Rhodospirillum rubrum ATCC 11170: one gene and its partner. Each later gene encodes a partner of the first gene's protein in a complex. Links are inferred from orthologs where the notes say so. Each region holds a gene or a part of one and is shown in the gene's direction. Other genes may lie near its edges. The genes, in order: nusB and rpsJ.

What was found.
Region 2: the proteins of nusB (region 1) and rpsJ are in contact, whole or in part, in a solved structure (PDB 3D3B), measured with the Escherichia coli proteins. The link is inferred for Rhodospirillum rubrum ATCC 11170 from one-to-one orthologs.

What each region holds. Positions count from the first base shown.
Region 1 is NC_007643.1:2,117,358-2,126,120, reverse strand. What follows is about bases 3,846-6,599. They hold nusB (transcription antitermination factor NusB), read left to right. Parts: upstream 3,846-4,820; coding sequence 4,821-5,378; downstream 5,379-6,599. Other genes in these bases: RRU_RS09450 (hypothetical protein), read left to right, coding at 6,376-6,599; thiL (thiamine-phosphate kinase), read left to right, coding at 5,386-6,369; RRU_RS09465 (6,7-dimethyl-8-ribityllumazine synthase), read left to right, coding at 4,307-4,768; ribB (3,4-dihydroxy-2-butanone-4-phosphate synthase), read left to right, coding at 3,846-4,299. In the rest of the region: glyA (serine hydroxymethyltransferase), read left to right, coding at 1-911; transcriptional regulator NrdR, read left to right, coding at 955-1,413; bifunctional diaminohydroxyphosphoribosylaminopyrimidine deaminase/5-amino-6-(5-phosphoribosylamino)uracil reductase RibD, read left to right, coding at 1,430-2,560; RRU_RS09475 (riboflavin synthase), read left to right, coding at 2,583-3,173; more of ribB, read left to right, coding at 3,166-3,845; more of RRU_RS09450, read left to right, coding at 6,600-6,861; RRU_RS09445 (sodium-translocating pyrophosphatase), read left to right, coding at 7,087-8,763. UniProt on the Escherichia coli protein: Part of the processive rRNA transcription and antitermination complex (rrnTAC). The complex forms an RNA-chaperone ring around the RNA exit tunnel of RNA polymerase (RNAP).
Region 2 is NC_007643.1:3,100,991-3,109,861, reverse strand. Bases 377-3,238 are described here. They hold rpsJ (30S ribosomal protein S10), read left to right. Parts: upstream 377-1,584; coding sequence 1,585-1,893; downstream 1,894-3,238. Other genes in these bases: rplD (50S ribosomal protein L4), read left to right, coding at 2,635-3,238; rplC (50S ribosomal protein L3), read left to right, coding at 1,921-2,628; tuf (elongation factor Tu), read left to right, coding at 377-1,489. Outside these bases: fusA (elongation factor G), read left to right, coding at 1-268; more of tuf, read left to right, coding at 299-376; more of rplD, read left to right, coding at 3,239-3,255; RRU_RS13870 (50S ribosomal protein L23), read left to right, coding at 3,252-3,566; rplB (50S ribosomal protein L2), read left to right, coding at 3,570-4,409; rpsS (30S ribosomal protein S19), read left to right, coding at 4,422-4,700; rplV (50S ribosomal protein L22), read left to right, coding at 4,703-5,083; rpsC (30S ribosomal protein S3), read left to right, coding at 5,083-5,754; rplP (50S ribosomal protein L16), read left to right, coding at 5,774-6,190; rpmC (50S ribosomal protein L29), read left to right, coding at 6,193-6,399; rpsQ (30S ribosomal protein S17), read left to right, coding at 6,422-6,661; rplN (50S ribosomal protein L14), read left to right, coding at 6,727-7,095; rplX (50S ribosomal protein L24), read left to right, coding at 7,095-7,415; rplE (50S ribosomal protein L5), read left to right, coding at 7,424-7,963; rpsN (30S ribosomal protein S14), read left to right, coding at 7,981-8,286; rpsH (30S ribosomal protein S8), read left to right, coding at 8,303-8,701; rplF (50S ribosomal protein L6), read left to right, coding at 8,718-8,871. UniProt on the Escherichia coli protein: Involved in the binding of tRNA to the ribosomes. Part of the processive rRNA transcription and antitermination complex (rrnTAC). The complex forms an RNA-chaperone ring around the RNA exit tunnel of RNA polymerase (RNAP).

The sequences.
Region 1 (8,763 bases):
TGGCCGCCGGCGGTCACCTGACCCATGGCGCGCCGCCGGCCCAATCGGGCAAGTGGTTCAACGCCGTGCAGTACGGCGTCCGCCTGCAAGACGCCAGCATCGATTTCGACGAGGTGGCGACCCTGGCCGAAACCCACAAGCCCAAGCTGATCATCGCCGGCGGCTCGGCCTATCCCCGCATCATCGATTTCGCCAAGTTCCGCGAGATCGCCGATCGGGTCGGCGCGCTGTTCATGGTCGATATGGCCCATTTCGCCGGTCTGGTGGCCGCCGGGCTCCACCCCAGCCCGCTGCCCTATGCCGATATCGTCACCACCACCACCCATAAAACCCTGCGCGGCCCGCGCGGCGGCATGGTGTTGTCGAACAATCCCGACATCGGCAAGAAGATCAATTCGGCGGTCTTCCCCGGGCTGCAGGGCGGCCCCTTGATGCATATCATCGCCGCCAAGGCCGTGGCCTTCGGCGAGGCGCTGCGCCCCGAGTTCAAGGTCTATGCCCAGGCGGTGATCGATAACGCCAAGGCGCTGACCGACGCCCTCGCCGCCGGCGGGCTGAACATCGTGTCGGGCGGCACCGATACCCACCTCGCCCTGGTCGATCTGCGGCCCAAGGCTTTGACCGGCAATATCGTCGAGAAGAGCCTGGAGCGGGCCAATATCACCACCAACAAGAACGGCATTCCCTTCGACCCGGAAAAGCCGGCCATCACCTCGGGCATCCGCGTCGGCACCCCGGCGGGCACCACCCGGGGCTTTGGCACCGCCGAGTTCACCGAGATCGGCAAGCTGATCGTCGAAGTGCTCGACGGGCTGGCGGCCAATGGCGAGGACAATTCCCAGGCCGAGGCCGCCGTGCGCGAAAAGGTCGCCGTCCTTTGCCGTCGCTTTCCCATATATGGTGGGTTATAAGTCTTCAAGGAACACATCTTGAAGACTGGGGAGGCTCCCCTCGATGCGCTGCCCTTTCTGCGGCAACGGTGATACGCAGGTAAAAGATTCGCGCCCCACGGAGGACAGCGCCGCCATTCGACGGCGGCGCTTCTGCCCGGCTTGCAACTCGCGCTTCACGACCTTCGAGCGGGTTCAGCTTCGCGATTTGGTGATCGTCAAGAAAGACGGTCAGCGTTCGGCCTTCGACCGGGACAAGCTCGCCCGGTCGATCCGCATCGCCTGCCGCAAGCGCCCGGTCGATGAGGACAGCATCGAACGCATCGTCAACGGCATCCAACGCCGCCTGGAAAGCTCGGGCGATACCGAGATCAATTCCAAGGCGGTGGGGGAACTGGTGATGGAAGGCCTGCGCGGCCTTGATCCCGTCGCCTATGTGCGCTTCGCCTCCGTCTACCGCAATTTCCGCGAAGCCAAGGATTTCGAAGACTTCGTCGAGACCCTGGGCGGCTCGGCCGATTAACCCCGGTCGATCGCAGATGGCGTCTTCGGCCGATCTTTCCTTTATGCGCACCGCCCTGGGTCTGGCCGCCCGTGGCCTGGGCCGGGTTTGGCCCAATCCGGCGGTCGGCTGCGTGCTGGTCGATGCGCAAGGCCGCGTGGTCGGTCGGGGCTGGACCCAGCCCGGCGGCCGCCCCCATGCCGAGCGCGAGGCCCTTGACCGTGCCGGCGCGGCCGCTCGCGGCGCCACCGCCTATGTCACCCTTGAACCCTGCAGCCATCACGGCAAGACCCCGCCCTGCGCCGATGCCCTGATCGACGCCGGGGTGGTCCGCGTCGTCGCCGCCCTCGGCGATCCCGATCCCCGGGTGAGCGGACGCGGCTTTGCCCAGCTGCGCGCCGCCGGCGTGGTCGTGGAGACCGGCCTGCTGGTCGACGAGGCGCGGGCGCTGAACCTGGGGTTTCTGCTTCACCGCCTGCGCGGCCGGCCGCTGGTGACGCTGAAGGCGGCGACCACGCTTGATGGGCGCATCGCCACGGCCGGCGGCGACAGCCAATGGATCACCGGCCCGCAGGCCCGCCGCTACGGCCACCTGCTGCGCGCCGATCACGATGCCATCGCCATCGGCCTGGGCACCGCCCTGGCCGATGATCCGCTGCTGAGCTGCCGGCTGGCCGGATTGGAAGACCGCTCGCCCCTCCGCGTCGTTTTCGATAGCGCCCTGGCCCTGCCGCTGGGCGGCGCCCTAGTCCGCAGCGCCGATCGCCTGCCGCTGTGGATCATCACCACGGCCGCCGCCACCGCCGCGCGCCGCCAAGCCCTGGTCGAGCGCGGCGCCGAGATTCTGGAGGTCGAGGCCGACCCCCGGGGCCGGCCAACCATCGCCGGCGCGCTGTCCGCCCTGGCTGGGCAGGGCGTCACCCGCTTGCTGGTGGAAGGCGGCGGCCACTTGGCGGCGGCGTTTCTCGCGGCCGATCTGGTCGATCGTCTGGCTTGGTTCCGTGCGGCGCGGCTGATCGGCGGCGATGGACTGGCCGCCGTGGCGGCATTGGGCATTGACCGCTTGGCGGACTCGGTTCAATTCTCGCTGGAGGCCTGCCAGACCCTGGGGGATGACCGGCTGGAGCTATACGCCAGATCCCGTGACCCCCTTTCCCCCGCCCCCTGAACCCCGGGACTACGGAGCAATCATGTTCACAGGGATCATCAGCGATCTCGGAGCCGTGCGTGAGATCACTCAGGCCGGCGATACCCGCCTGACCTTTTCCACCGCCTATGAGACCGAGGGCGTGGCCATCGGCGCCTCGATCGCCTGCTCGGGCTGCTGCCTGACGGTGATCGACAAGGGGCCGGGGTGGTTCGCGGTTCAGGCTTCGGGCGAGACCTTGTCGAAAACCACCCTGGGCCTGTGGACGGTCGGCAGTCCGGTCAATTTCGAGCGCGCCCTGGCCGTTGGCGACGAGTTGGGCGGCCATATCGTTTCGGGCCATGTGGATGGCGTGGCCGAGGTTCTCGAGGTCGCACCCGAGGGGGAAAGCCACCGCTTCCGCTTCCGCGTTCCCGAAGATCTGAAGAAATTCATCGCCCCCAAGGGCTCGGTCGCCATCGACGGCGTTTCGCTGACGGTGAACGAGGTCGAGGGCGCGGTCTTTGGCGTTAACATCATTCCCCACACCTTCCAGGCCACCACATTCGGGCGACTTGCTCCCGGAAGCCGCGTGAACATGGAAATCGACATGCTGGCGCGCTATGTTGCGCGTCTTCTTCACCCCGATGACTGACGGAACCTCTCCCGTGCCCTATCGCGATTATCTGGCTTCCCCGGAAGACATCATCGAAGATGCCCGTCAGGGCAAAATGTTCATCCTGGTCGATGACGAGAACCGGGAAAACGAAGGCGATCTGGTGATCCCGGCGCAAATGGCGACGGCCGAGGTGGTCAATTTCATGGCCAAGCACGGCCGTGGCTTGATCTGTCTGGCGATGACCCGCGAGCGCTGCGAGCAGCTTGATCTGCCGTTGATGGCCCAGCAGAACAGCTCGCGCCATTCCACCGCCTTCACCATCAGCATCGAAGCCAAGGATGGGGTGACGACGGGGATTTCCGCCGCCGACCGGGCGCTGACCATCCAGGTCGCCATCGATCCGGCCAAGGGGCGGGGCGATATCGCCACCCCCGGCCACGTGTTCCCGCTGGTCGCCCGCGATGGCGGCGTGCTGGTGCGCGCCGGCCATACGGAAGCCGCCGTTGATGTCGCCCGCATGGCCGGGCTGGTGCCCGCCGGCGTCATCTGTGAGGTGATGAACGACGATGGCACCATGGCCCGCATGCCCGATCTGGTGCGCTTCGCCCAGGAACACGGGCTGAAGGTCGGCACCATCGCCGATCTGATCGCCTATCGGCGGACCAAGGAACGGCTGGTGCGCCGCGAGTTGGAGACCGATTTCCGCTCGGTTCACGGCGGCGACTGGCGGATGATGCTGTATGTCTCGACCGTGTCCTATGGCGAACACATCGCCCTGGTCAAGGGCGATCCGCGCGGCAGCGATCCGGTTCTGGTGCGCATGCATGCGCTGAACGTGCTCGACGACGTGCTGGGCGACAGCGACGGCAATGCCCATGGCCAGCTTCACCGGGCGATGGACGTGATCGGCCGGGCGGGGCGCGGCGTGCTGGTGCTGATCCGCGAGGGTCGGCCGACGGCGCTGTCGGAACGCCTGCGCGCGCGCATCGAACAGGGGCCGAGCGCCCAGCGTCTGGTCGATTACGGGGTGGGGGCGCAGATCCTGCTTGATCTTGGCGTGACCGATATGACGCTTCTGACCAATACGCCCAAGCATATCATCGGCCTGGAGGGCTACGGCCTGCGCGTGGCCGGCCATCAGCCCCTTTCGGACAAGGAGTGACGCGGCAATGTCGACGACCGGCGGTCCCCGCATTCTTATCGTTGAAGCCCGCTTCTACGAGGAGATTACCGATAATCTGGTGCGCGGCGCCGTGCAGGCGCTGACCGCCGCCGGAGCGGGGTTCAAGCGCATCATCGTTCCCGGTATCATCGAAACCCCGGCGGTGATCCGCTATGCCGTGCGCTCGATCGAACTGCGCGCGACCGACCATCGCTACGCCGGCTATGTCGTGCTCGGCTGCGCCATCAAGGGCGAGACCGACCATTACGAAAACGCCGCGCGGGTGGCGATGGATGGCATCAAGGACCTGACCTTGCAGTACTCGCTGGCGGTCGGCAATGGCATCTTGACCTGCCGGACCGGCGAACAGGCCCTGGTCCGCTCCGACCCGGCGGGCAGGGATTTCGGTGGTCAGGCGGCCAGGGCCTGTCTGCGCATGCTCGACGTCAAGCGCGAGATGGGGTTATAAGCCTGCCCCCGCCGTCCGGCGGGCGTGGTTTGCCGAGATGGAGGACAAGGGCATGGCCCTGCAGGACGATAAGCCGGGCTCTGCCCCGAAAGAGCGCAGCGGTCGTCAGATCCGCAGCAGCGCCGCCCGACTGGCGGCGGTCCAGGCGCTTTATGTGCTTGATCTGGCCGAGGACGCCCGCGTCGATCAGGTGGTGCTTGATTTCATGAGCGGGTCGATGGGCGGCATGGCCATCGTCGAGGTCGCCGATCCCGAGGGCATCTTCGATCCCACCGAAGAGATCGCCGCCCTGGAACCCCCCGATGGCGAGTTGTTCGCCATGCTGGTGCGCGGCGCCCATGCCGAACTGGCCCGCCTTGACGAGGTGATCGGCGCCAGCCTGTCGGCCGATTGGCCCTGGGACCGCCTAGAGCCGGTGGTCCGCGCCGTGTTGCGCGCGGGGGTTTATGAATTGCTCGAACGCCAGCGCACGCCGCCGCGCGTGGCGATCAAGGAATACGTCGATATCGCCGCCGCTTTTTATTCGGGGGCCGAACCGGGGATGGTGAACGCCGTGCTCGACCGCGTCGCCCGTTCGGCGCGGCCCGAGGCCTTCGGCGGCGGAGTCTGACCCGGCCATGGCGCGGCGGGGCGAATTCGCGCTGATCGGCGAGGTTTTCGCTCCGCTCGCCGCAAGCTGTCCCGCCGCGCTTGGCCTGGGCGACGATGCCGCCGTGCTCGACTGGCGGGGCAGGGGCGATCTGGTGGTCAGCGCCGACGCCCTGGTCTGCGACGTGCATTTCCTCGCCGATGATCCCCCCGACACCATCGCCCGCAAATGCCTGCGCACCAATTTGTCGGATATGGCGGCGATGGGGGCCAAGCCGGTTGGCGTGCTGCTCACCGCCGCCCTGTCCCCCGCGCTCGATGACGCCTGGATGGAGGGCTTCGCCCGCGGTCTGGGCGCCGACCTCGCCGATTTTTCCGTTGGCCTGCTTGGCGGCGATACGGTCTCCACCCCCGGTCCCGCCCAATTCTCGATCACCATCCTTGGATCGATGGACGGCCATGTGCCGCTGACCCGTAGCGCCGCCCAGGTTGGCGATGACCTGTGGGTTTCGGGAACCCTGGGCGACGGCGCCCTTGGCTTGCGGGTTCGCCAGGGCCAGATCCTCGGTCTGGCGGAGGATTTGCGGGCCCATCTGGTCGAGCGCTATCGCCTGCCACGGCCGCGCGTTGGCTTGGGGCTGGCGCTGCGCGGGCTGGCCCATGGCTGCATGGATATTTCCGATGGCCTGTGCGCCGATGCCGGCCATCTGTGCGCGGCGTCGCGGGTGGGGCTGGTCATCGATGCGCCGGCCTTGCCGCTTTCCGAGGCCGCCGCGACGGTGATCGCCGATCATCCCGCCCTGTTCCAGGCGGTGCTGGGCGGCGGGGATGATTACGAACTGCTGTTTACCGCCGCCGTCGCCGATCGCGACGCGGTGGCGGCGACCACGGCGGCGACCGGGGTGGCGGTGACCCGCATCGGCGAAGTGGTGGCCGGAAGTGCTGTGGATGTGCGCGACGCCGATGGCAAGAGCGTGGCCGTAGTGGCCGCGGGGTGGTCCCATGGGGAATGAGGAACGATGAAGAAGATTCTGAAAATCCTCGTCCTTTTGATCATTCTTCTCGCCGTGATCGCCGGCGGGGGCTTGGCCGCCATGAAATTCGGCGTCTTGCCCGACATGCTGGGGCTGTTTCCCGCCCCGCCGACGGCGGAGGCCCCGGCGCGCGAGCCGACGGTGATCGAGCGGCTGGGGCCGCCACCGGTTTTCCTGCCGATGAAGCCGATCGAGATCCCGTTCATCGTCAAGGGCGAGCTGCGCCGGCGGGTCAGCGTCCGCCTGCGCCTTCAAGTCGACCCCGAAAGCATCCCGGTGATTGAAAAGGCCGGCGACCGCCTTCATGCGGAATATTTCAAGGCGCTGATGGACTTCATCCCGACCACTCTGGAGTCTCGCGATACCGTCGATCTGCGGGCGCTGAAAGCGCGGATGCTCGAGGTTTCGAGCCGGGTTTTGGGCCCCCATGTGGTTCTCGACGTGCTGATTCAGGGCTATTACGAACACTGATCGGCGGAGGGCGGCGAAAGCGCGCCAAATTTGGGGTTTTTTCCTTTCATTTTGGACATTTGGCCGCCGTCCGGCCGCTTGTTCGGTTGCTCCCCGCGGGTAGTTCTGGCAGGCTGCCCCTACCCTTGCGGCGAAGACCCGGCGGTCGATGTGGCTATTCGATCGCGGCGGGGTTTTTCCGCATTGCCCGCCGTTAGGCCCATTCAGGGAGGGATCGAACGAATCATGGCTGGCATCTATCTTTTCGTCGTAGCCGCCGCACTCGCGGCCCTTGGTTATGGCGCTCTCACCATCAAAACAATCATGGCGGCTGATGCCGGCACCGCGCGGATGCAGGAGATTTCCGGCGCCGTGCAGGAAGGCGCCAGCGCGTTTCTCAATCGTCAGTACAAGACCATCGCCGTCGTCGGCGCGGTTGTTTTCGTTATTCTGACGGCGCTTCTTGGCATCTCGGTCGGCTTCGGCTTTCTGATCGGCGCCGTGTGCTCGGGCATCGCCGGTTATGTCGGCATGTACATCTCGGTGCGCGCCAATGTGCGCGTCGCCGCCGGGGCCCAGCAGGGACTGGCCCGGGGTCTGGAACTCGCCTTCCAGTCGGGCGCGGTGACCGGCATGCTGGTGGCCGGTCTGGCCCTGCTGTCGGTGGCCTTCTATTACATCCTGCTCGTCGGCATCGGCGCGACCGGCCGCGCGCTGATCGATCCGCTGGTGGCTCTGGGCTTTGGCGCCTCGCTGATCTCGATCTTCGCCCGTCTGGGTGGCGGCATCTTCACCAAGGGCGCCGACGTGGGCGCCGATCTGGTGGGCAAGGTCGAAGCGGGGATCCCCGAGGATGACCCGCGCAATCCCGCCGTCATCGCCGACAACGTGGGCGATAACGTGGGCGATTGCGCCGGCATGGCGGCCGACCTGTTCGAGACCTATGCCGTGACCGTCGTCGCCACCATGGTCCTGGCCTCGATCTTCTTCGCCGGCGTTCCGGCGATGACCTCGATGATGGCCTATCCGCTGGCGATCGGCGGGGTCTGCATCCTGGCCTCGATCCTCGGCACCAAGTTCGTGAAGCTTGGCCCCAAGAACAACATCATGGGGGCGCTCTATCGCGGCTTCCTGGTGTCGGCGGGAGCGTCCTTCGTCGGGATCATCCTGGCCACGGCGATCGTCCCGGGCTTTGGCGACATCCAGGGCGCCAACGGGGTGCTCTATTCGGGCTTCGACCTGTTCTTGTGCGCCGTCATCGGCCTGCTGGTCACCGGTTTGCTGATCTGGGTCACCGAATATTACACCGGCACCAATTTCCGGCCGGTCCGTTCGGTCGCCAAGGCCTCGACCACCGGCCACGGCACCAACGTGATCCAGGGTCTGGCGATTTCGATGGAGGCGACGGCCCTGCCGGCGCTGATCATCTGCGCGGCCATCATCACCACCTATCAGCTGTCGGGTCTGTTTGGCATCGCCATCACCGTGACCAGCATGCTGGCTTTGGCCGGGATGGTCGTGGCGCTCGACGCCTATGGTCCGGTGACCGATAACGCCGGCGGCATCGCCGAAATGGCCAATCTGCCCGAGGACGTGCGCAAGACCACCGATGCGCTCGACGCCGTTGGCAACACCACCAAGGCGGTGACCAAGGGCTATGCTATCGGTTCGGCCGGCCTTGGCGCCCTGGTGCTGTTCGCCGCCTATACCGAGGATCTGGCCTTCTTCAAGGCCAATGTCGACGCCTATCCGGCCTTCGCCGGGGTGGATGTCAACTTCTCGCTGTCGAGCCCCTATGTGGTGGTCGGCCTGTTCATCGGCGGCCTGCTGCCCTATCTGTTCGGCTCGATGGGCATGACCGCCGTCGGCCGCGCCGCTGGCAGCGTCGTCGAGGAGGTTCGCCGTCAGTTCCGCGAAATCCCG
Region 2 (8,871 bases), 990 kb from region 1 along the record:
CATGAAGGTCGAGGTGGTGACGCCGGAAGATTACATGGGCGATGTCATCGGCGATCTGAACAGCCGCCGCGGCAATATTCTGGGCATGGACCAGCGCGGCAACGCCCGTGTCATCGGGGCGATGGTGCCGCTGGCCAATATGTTCGGCTATGTGAACACCCTGCGGTCGATGAGCCAGGGTCGCGCCCAGTACACCATGCACTTCGATCACTACTCTGAAGTGCCCAACAACGTGTCCGAGGAAATCCGCGCCAAGATGGCCGGTTGACGCCAACGTCGAGGACGGAGAGAAAAAAGAATGTCGAAAGAAAAGTTTGCGCGGACGAAGCCCCATTGCAACGTCGGAACGATTGGTCACGTTGACCATGGCAAGACGTCGCTGACGGCGGCGATCACGAAGGTTCTGGCCGAAGCGGGCGGGGCGACGTTCCAGGCCTACGACCAGATCGACAAGGCGCCGGAAGAGCGTGCGCGCGGCATCACGATTTCGACGGCGCACGTTGAGTACGAGACGGAAGCGCGTCACTACGCGCACGTCGACTGCCCGGGCCACGCCGACTATGTGAAGAACATGATCACCGGCGCGGCGCAGATGGACGGGGCGATCCTGGTGGTTTCGGCCGCCGACGGCCCGATGCCGCAGACCCGCGAGCACATTCTTCTGGCCCGTCAGGTCGGCGTTCCGGCCCTGGTGGTGTTCCTGAACAAGTGCGACATGGTCGACGACGAGGAGCTGCTTGAGCTGGTCGAGCTCGAGGTTCGCGAGTTGCTGACGAGCTACGACTTCCCCGGCGATGATATTCCCATCGTCAAGGGCTCGGCTCTGGCCGCTCTGGAAGACAGCGACCCGAAGCTTGGTCACGATGCCATCCTCGAGCTGATGAAGGCGGTGGACGATTACATTCCGCAGCCCGAGCGCCCGAAGGACAAGCCGTTCCTGATGCCGATCGAAGACGTGTTCTCGATCTCGGGTCGTGGTACGGTGGTGACCGGTCGTGTCGAGCGCGGCATCGTCAAGGTTGGCGAGGAAATCGAGATCATCGGTATCCGCGACACCCAGAAGACGACCTGCACCGGCGTTGAGATGTTCCGCAAGCTGCTTGATCAGGGCGAGGCCGGCGACAACATCGGCGCGCTGCTGCGCGGCACCAAGCGTGATGACGTCGAGCGCGGTCAGGTTCTGGCCAAGCCGGGTTCGATCACCCCGCACACCAAGTTCAAGTGCGAGGCCTATATCCTGACGAAGGAAGAGGGTGGCCGTCACACGCCGTTCTTCTCCAACTATCGTCCGCAGTTCTATTTCCGCACGACCGACGTGACCGGGACGATCGAGCTGCCGGAAGGCACCGAGATGGTTATGCCCGGTGACAACATCGGCATGACGGTGCAGCTGATCGCGCCGATTGCCATGGACGAGGGTCTGCGGTTCGCCATCCGCGAGGGTGGCCGTACCGTCGGTGCCGGCGTCGTCGCCAGCATCGTTCAGTAAGAAAAAACCTACCGGGCGCCCGCGCAGGCATGGCCACTGCGGGCGCCCATCGTATTTGATGAACGTTTTGTTGAAAGCTAGATCGGACCACGGTCATGGAAAGCCAAAACATTCGCATCCGCCTGAAGGCGTTCGATCACCGCGTGTTGGATCAGTCCACCCGCGAGATCGTCTCGACCGCCAAAAGGACGGGCGCTCAGGTTCGCGGGCCGATCCCGCTGCCGACCCGCATTGAGAAGTTCACCGTGAACCGCTCGCCGCACATCGACAAGAAGTCGCGCGAGCAGTTCGAGATCCGCACCCACAAGCGGCTTCTGGATATCGTCGACCCGACGCCCCAGACCGTGGACGCCCTGATGAAACTTGATCTGGCGGCCGGCGTGGACGTTGAGATCAAGCTGTAAAGCGAAGAACGAGCAAGGAATTCGGACATGCGTTCCGGTCTTATCGCCCAGAAGGTGGGGATGACCCGCCTCTTCACCGATGAGGGCACTCACGTCCCCGTCACCGTCCTGAAGGTCGAGGCCTGTCAGGTGGTTGCCGTGCGGACCTCTGAGACGGACGGCTATACGGCCGTCCAGCTTGGCGCGGGTGTCGCCAAGGTCAAGCGTACCTCTAAGGCCATGCGCGGCCATTTCGCCGCCGCCAAGGTCGAGCCTAAAAAGAAGGTGGTGGAGTTCCGCGTCAGCGAGGACTGCCTGCTGGAACCCGGAGCCGAGCTTTCGGCGGCCCATTTCGTGGCCGGCCAGAAGGTCGACATCGCCGGTACCACCATCGGCAAGGGCTTTGCCGGCGCGATGAAGCGCCACAATTTCCGCGGGTTGGAAGCCACCCACGGCGTTTCCGTCAGCCATCGTTCCCATGGTTCCACGGGTCAGTGTCAGGACCCGGGCCGTGTGTTCAAGGGCAAGAAGATGGCCGGCCACATGGGCGATACCCGTATCACCCAGCAGAGCCTGACCGTCGTCGCGACCGACGCCGATCGCGGCCTGATTCTGGTTAAGGGATCCGTTCCCGGTGCCGATGGCGCCTGGCTCGAAGTGCGCGACGCGGTGAAGAAGAAGCTGCCCGAGGGGGTTCCCCTTCCCGCCGGCCTGAAGGCCGCGGTCGAGGCGGCCGTCGATGGCGAGAAGGAATAAGGTCCGATGAAGTGCGACGTTAAGACACTGGACGGCAAGGACGCGGGCTCGATCGAGCTGTCCGATTCCGTCTTCGGGCTGCCGGTCCGCACCGACCTGCTGCACCGGATGGTGCGGTGGCAATTGGCCCGCCGTCAGGCTGGAACCCATAAGACCAAGGGGATCAGCGAGATCTCCGGAACCACGGCGAAGCCCTTCAAGCAGAAGGGTACGGGTCATGCCCGCCAGGGATCGAAGCGCAGCCCGCAGTTCCGCGGTGGCGCGACGATCTTCGGACCGGTCGTGCGTTCCCACGCCCATGATCTGAATAAGAAGGTCCGCAAGCTCGGTCTGAAGACCGCGCTGTCGGCCAAGGCCCAGGCCGGCCAGCTCATCGTCCTTGATCAGGCGATCAGCGAGTCCGGCAAGACCAAGGACCTGCTGGCCCAGCTGAAAGTTCTGGGGCTGGAGAAGGTTCTGTTCATCGACGGTCCCGAGGTGAATGAGAAGTTCGCCCTGGCCGCGCGCAACATCATCGGTCTGGACGTGCTGCCCCAGCAGGGCGCCAACGTCTACGATATCCTGCGCCGCGACACCCTGGTGCTTACCAAGGAGGCCGTGAAGCACCTTGAGGAGCGTCTGCAATGAGCATGACCGAGGTTAAGATCAGCGAGGAGCGCAAGTACGATATCGTGCGGGCGCCGGTGATCACGGAAAAGGCCACCCTGATCGGCGAGCACGGTCAGGTGATCTTCCGCGTTCCCCTCGATGCCACCAAGCCCGAGATCAAGGCGGCCGTCGAAGGCCTGTTCAAGGTCAAGGTGAAGGCGGTCAACACGCTCCGTTCGAAGGGCAAGGTCAAGCGCTTCCGCGGAACCGTCGGTAAGCGGTCCGATACCAAGAAGGCTATCGTGACCCTGGCCGAGGGACACTCCATCGACGTGACGACGGGGATCTAACCGATGGCTCTCAAGCAGTACAATCCGGTGACCCCCGGTATGCGGAATCTGGTCCTTGTTGACCGGTCCGATCTGTACAAGGGTAAGCCGGTCAAGAAGCTGACCGAAGGTCTGGTCAAGACCGGCGGCCGCAACAACCATGGCCGGGTCACGTCGTGGTGGCGCGGTGGCGGCAACAAGCGCCGCTATCGCCTGATCGATTTCAAGCGCACCAAGGTCGATGTGGCCGGTCGCGTCGAGCGGTTGGAGTACGATCCCAACCGTACGGCGTTCATCGCCCTCATCACCTATGAGGATGGCGAGCAGACCTACATCCTGGCGCCGCAGCGCCTGCAGGTCGGCGACGCGGTGATCTCGGCCGACCGCGCCGATATCAAGCCCGGCAACGCCATGCCTTTGAAGAACATGCCCGTGGGCACCATCATCCACAATGTGGAGATGAAGCCCGGCAAGGGTGGCCAGTTGGCCCGCTCGGCCGGTTGCTATGCCCAGCTGATCGGCAAGGATGCGGGCTACGCCCAGCTCCGCTTGTCGTCTGGCGAGCTGCGCCTGGTGCGCGGCGAATGCCTGGCGACGGTTGGCGCGGTGTCCAACCCGGACAACCAGAACGAAAAGCTCGGCAAGGCCGGCCGCTCGCGCTGGATGGGCCGTCGTCCGCACGTTCGCGGCGTGGTGATGAACCCGGTCGACCACCCCCATGGTGGTGGTGAAGGCCGCACCTCGGGAGGCCGTCATCCGGTCACCCCGTGGGGCAAGCCGACCAAGGGCAAGCGCACCCGCTCGAACAAGAAGACGGATTCGCTGATTATGCGTTCCCGCCACCTCGCCAAGAAGAAGCGTTAAGGAGTAGTCGCCGTGGCTCGTTCCGTATGGAAAGGTCCGTTCATTGACGGATACCTCCTCAACAAGGCCGAAAAGGCACGCTCCTCCGGTCGCAACGAGGTCATCAAGATCTGGTCGCGCCGGTCGACGATCATGCCGCAGTTCGTGGGTTTGACCTTTGGCGTGTACAACGGCCAGAAGTTCGTGCCGGTCCTGGTGACCGAGCAGATGGTCGGTCATAAGTTCGGGGAATTCGCCCCTACGCGGACCTATTACGGTCACGCCGCCGATAAGAAGGCGAAGAGGAAGTAACCATGGGCAAGCAGGCAACCGAACGGCGGCTGGCCGACACCGAAGCCCGGGCCATCACCAAGATGATCCGGACCAGCCCCTACAAGCTCAATCTGGTGGCCGAGTCGATCCGCGGTAAGACCGCGGAGCGCGCCCTGGCGGAGCTCACCTTCTCGAAGCGTCGGATGGCCGATACGGTCAAGAAGACCCTTCAGTCCGCGATCGCCAATGCCGAGAACAACCACCAGCTCGACGTCGATCAGCTGATCGTCTCCGAGGCTTATGTGGGCAAGGCGATGGTTTTGAAGCGTTGGCGGGCCCGGGCCCGTGGCCGCGTGGGTAAGATCCTGAAGCCTTTCAGCAATCTGACCATCGTGGTGCGCGAGCGGGGGGAGACGGCGTAATGGGACAGAAAGTCAATCCGATCGGGCTGCGTCTTGGTATCAACCGGACGTGGGACTCCCGCTGGTTCGCCGGCCGCGACTATGCGTCGCTGCTGCACCAGGATCTGGCGATCAAGAAGTATCTGAAGAGCAAGCTGGCCCAGGCCGGCGTCTCGCGGATCGTCATCGAACGTCCGGCCAAGAAGGCCCGCATCACCATCCATACCGCCCGTCCGGGCGTGGTGATCGGCAAGAAGGGCCAGGACATCGAGAACCTGCGCAAGAAGCTGCAGGTGATGACGGGCAACGAGGTTCACCTCAACATCGTCGAAATCCGTAAGCCGGAGCTCGACGCCCAGTTGGTGGCCGAGAATATCGCCCAGCAGCTCGAGCGTCGCGTCGCCTTCCGCCGCGCCATGAAGCGCGCCGTTCAGTCGGCGATGCGTCTGGGGGCCCTGGGCATCCGAATCAACTGTGGTGGCCGTCTGGGTGGCGCGGAAATCGCCCGCACCGAATGGTATCGCGAAGGTCGCGTGCCGTTGCATACCCTGCGTGCGGACGTGGACTACGGCACCGCCGCGGCCCACACCACCTATGGCGTCTGTGGCGTTAAAGTCTGGGTGTTCAAGGGCGAGATCATGGAACACGATCCCATGGCCCAAGATAAGCGCTCCCAGGACCAGGGCCGCTGAGAGAGGAACGGAGTAGACGATGCTTTCACCGAAGCGCACGAAGTTCCGCAAGCAGCATAAGGGCCGTATCCACGGTCTGGCCAAGGGCGGTACTGATCTGAACTTCGGGTCCTTCGGCCTTAAGGCCGTTGAGCCCGAGCGCGTCACCGCGCGCCAGATCGAAGCGGCACGCCGCGCCATCACCCGTCACATGAAGCGCCAGGGGCGCCTCTGGATCCGTATTTTCCCGGATGTGCCGGTGTCGAAGAAGCCGGCCGAAGTCCGCATGGGATCGGGTAAGGGCTCGCCCGAGTTCTGGGTGGCCCGCGTCAAGCCCGGCCGCGTCATGTTCGAGCTCGACGGCGTTCCCGAGGACATCGCGCGCGGCGCGTTTGAACTCGCCGCCGCCAAGCTGCCGCTGAAGACCAAGTTCATTGCCCGGATCGGGGAGGTTTGAATATGTCGGCCGCAGAGGATACCCGGTCCAAGACCGACGATCAGCTCAAGGACTCGCTTCTCGAGCTGAAGAAGGAGCAGTTCAACCTGCGCTTCCAGGCCGCGAGCGGGCAGCTCGAAAACACCGCCCGCGTCCGCACGGTGCGTCGCGAAATCGCCCGCATCAAATCCGTCCGGGGCGAGCGCAACCGCGCTCCCCAGGCGAAATAAGGCGCGGGAAGGGAGCTGGAATATGCCTAAGCGCATTATGCAGGGTGTTGTCGTTAGCGATAAGATGGACAAGACCATCGTTGTTCAGGTAGAACGTCGCTTCAAGCACGCCGTCTACAAAAAGTTCATCAAGCGCACCAAGAAATTTGCGGCGCATGACGAGCTGAACCAGTTCAAGATCGGCGACCTGGTGCGCATTCGTGAATGCGCCCCGATCTCCCGTCGCAAGACCTGGGAAGTCGTTCTGGATAACGCGGAATAGGACCGGAGGAACCCGTTGCATCGGGGTTCACTGGTAACCATCCGTGAATAAAAGGATATAAAACAATGATTCAGATGCAAACTAGGCTCGATGTCGCCGATAATTCGGGCGCCCGTCAGGTGCAGTGCATCAAGGTCCTTGGTGGCTCGAAGCGAATGATCGCCGGGGTTGGCGATATCATCGTCGTTTCGGTCAAGGAAGCGATTCCCCGTGGCCGCGTGAAGAAGGGTGACGTCCATCGCGCCGTCATCGTTCGCACCGCCAAGGAAATCCGTCGCCCCGATGGCACGTCGATCCGGTTTGACCGCAATGCCGCCGTTCTGCTCAACAAGCAGAACGAGCCGATCGGAACCCGCATCTTCGGACCGGTGGTGCGCGAACTGCGCGCCCGCAAGTTCATGAAGATCATCTCGCTGGCTCCGGAGGTGCTGTGATGTCTGCCGCCAAGATCAAAAAGGGCGACAAGGTGGTCGTCCTCGCCGGCAAGGACAAGGGCAAGCGCGGCGAAGTGCTCAAGGCGATTCCCAAGGAAGGCCGTGTGGTCGTTCAGGGCGTGAATGTGGTCAAGCGCCACACCCGCCCGACCAACACCGCCGCCGGCGGCATCGTCGAGAAGGAAGCGTCCATCCACGTCTCCAACGTCGCCCACGAGGATCCGAAGGATGGGTCGCCGACCCGCGTCGGGTTCAAGGTCCTGGAAGACGGTCGCAAGGTCCGCTACGCGAAGCGGTCCGGCGACGTCATCGACGGTTGAGGTTGGACATGGCACGTTTGCAAGAGCACTACCAGACGGTCGTCAAGAAGGCGCTGTTGGAGAAGTTCCAGTACGGCAACGTTATGGAAATTCCGCGCCTCGAGAAGATCGTCATCAACATGGGTGTTGGTGAAGCCTCCCAGGATCGCAAGTTGATCGAAGGGGCCTTGACCGACATGACGGCGATTTCCGGCCAGAAGCCGATCATCACCCGCGCCAAGAAGTCCATTGCGGCCTTCAAGCTTCGCGAGCAGATGATCGTTGGCTGTAAGGTTACGCTGCGCCGTGATCGGATGTTCGAGTTCCTCGACCGTCTGGTCACCATCGCCCTGCCGCGCGTTCGCGACTTCCGCGGAGTTTCCGCGAAGAGCTTCGACGGCCGGGGCAACTACAATATGGGGCTGAAAGAGCAGATCGTCTTCCCTGAGATCGACTACGACCGTGTCGATAAGGTCCGGGGTATGGATATCACGATCTGCACCAGCGCGAAGTCCGACGAGGAAGCCAAGGCGCTTCTCGAAGGCTTCGCCATGCCCTTCATGAAGTAAGCGCGGGGGACCTCGGAATGGCAAAGATTTCCGCTGTCGAACGGAATAAGAAGCGTGAGCGCTTGACCAAGCGTGACGCCGGCAAGCGCGCCGAATTGAAGGCGCTGATCAAGGACCGCGCCCTGGAGCCCGAGGATCGCTTTCAGGCGGTTCTCAAGCTGGCCCAGTTGCCGCGCAACGGGTCGAAGACCCGCGTTCACAATCGCTGCGAACTGACGGGGCGCCCGCACAGCGTCTATCGTAAGTTCAAGCTCGGCCGCATCATGCTGCGCGATCTCGCCTCTCAGGGCCAGATCCCCGGCATGGTAAAGTCCAGCTGGTAAGGGAAGGACACGACCAATGGCTTTGTCTGATCCCATCGGCGATATGCTGACCCGTATCCGGAATGGCCAGCGCGCTCGCAAGTCGAGCGTCATGGCTCCGGCTTCGACGATGCGCGCCAACGTTCTGGACGTTCTGATCCGCGAAGGCTACATCCGCGGCTACGAGAAGGTTGATGTCCGCAAGGGCATCGCCGAGCTGCGCGTCGAGCTGAAGTACCACGAGGGCGAGCCGGTGATCCGCGAGATCGCCCGCGTGTCCACGCCGGGCCGCCGCGTCTACTCGAAGATCAAGGATCTGCCCAAGGTTTATAACGGCCTTGGCATTTCCATCCTGTCCACGCCGCGCGGCGTGATGTCCGACCACGAGGCCCGTCAGGCCAATGTGGGCGGCGAAGTCCTTTGCCGCGTGTTCTAAGGAAGGGATGGATCCGATGTCACGTGTAGGTAAATATCCCGTCACCGTCCCCGCGGGCGTGACCATCACCGTCAAAGACAATGTCGTGACGGCGAAGGGCAAGCTGGGCGAGATGACTTATACCGCCGCTGGCGAGGTGGAGACCCGGCTCGAGGACAACCTCATCTGGG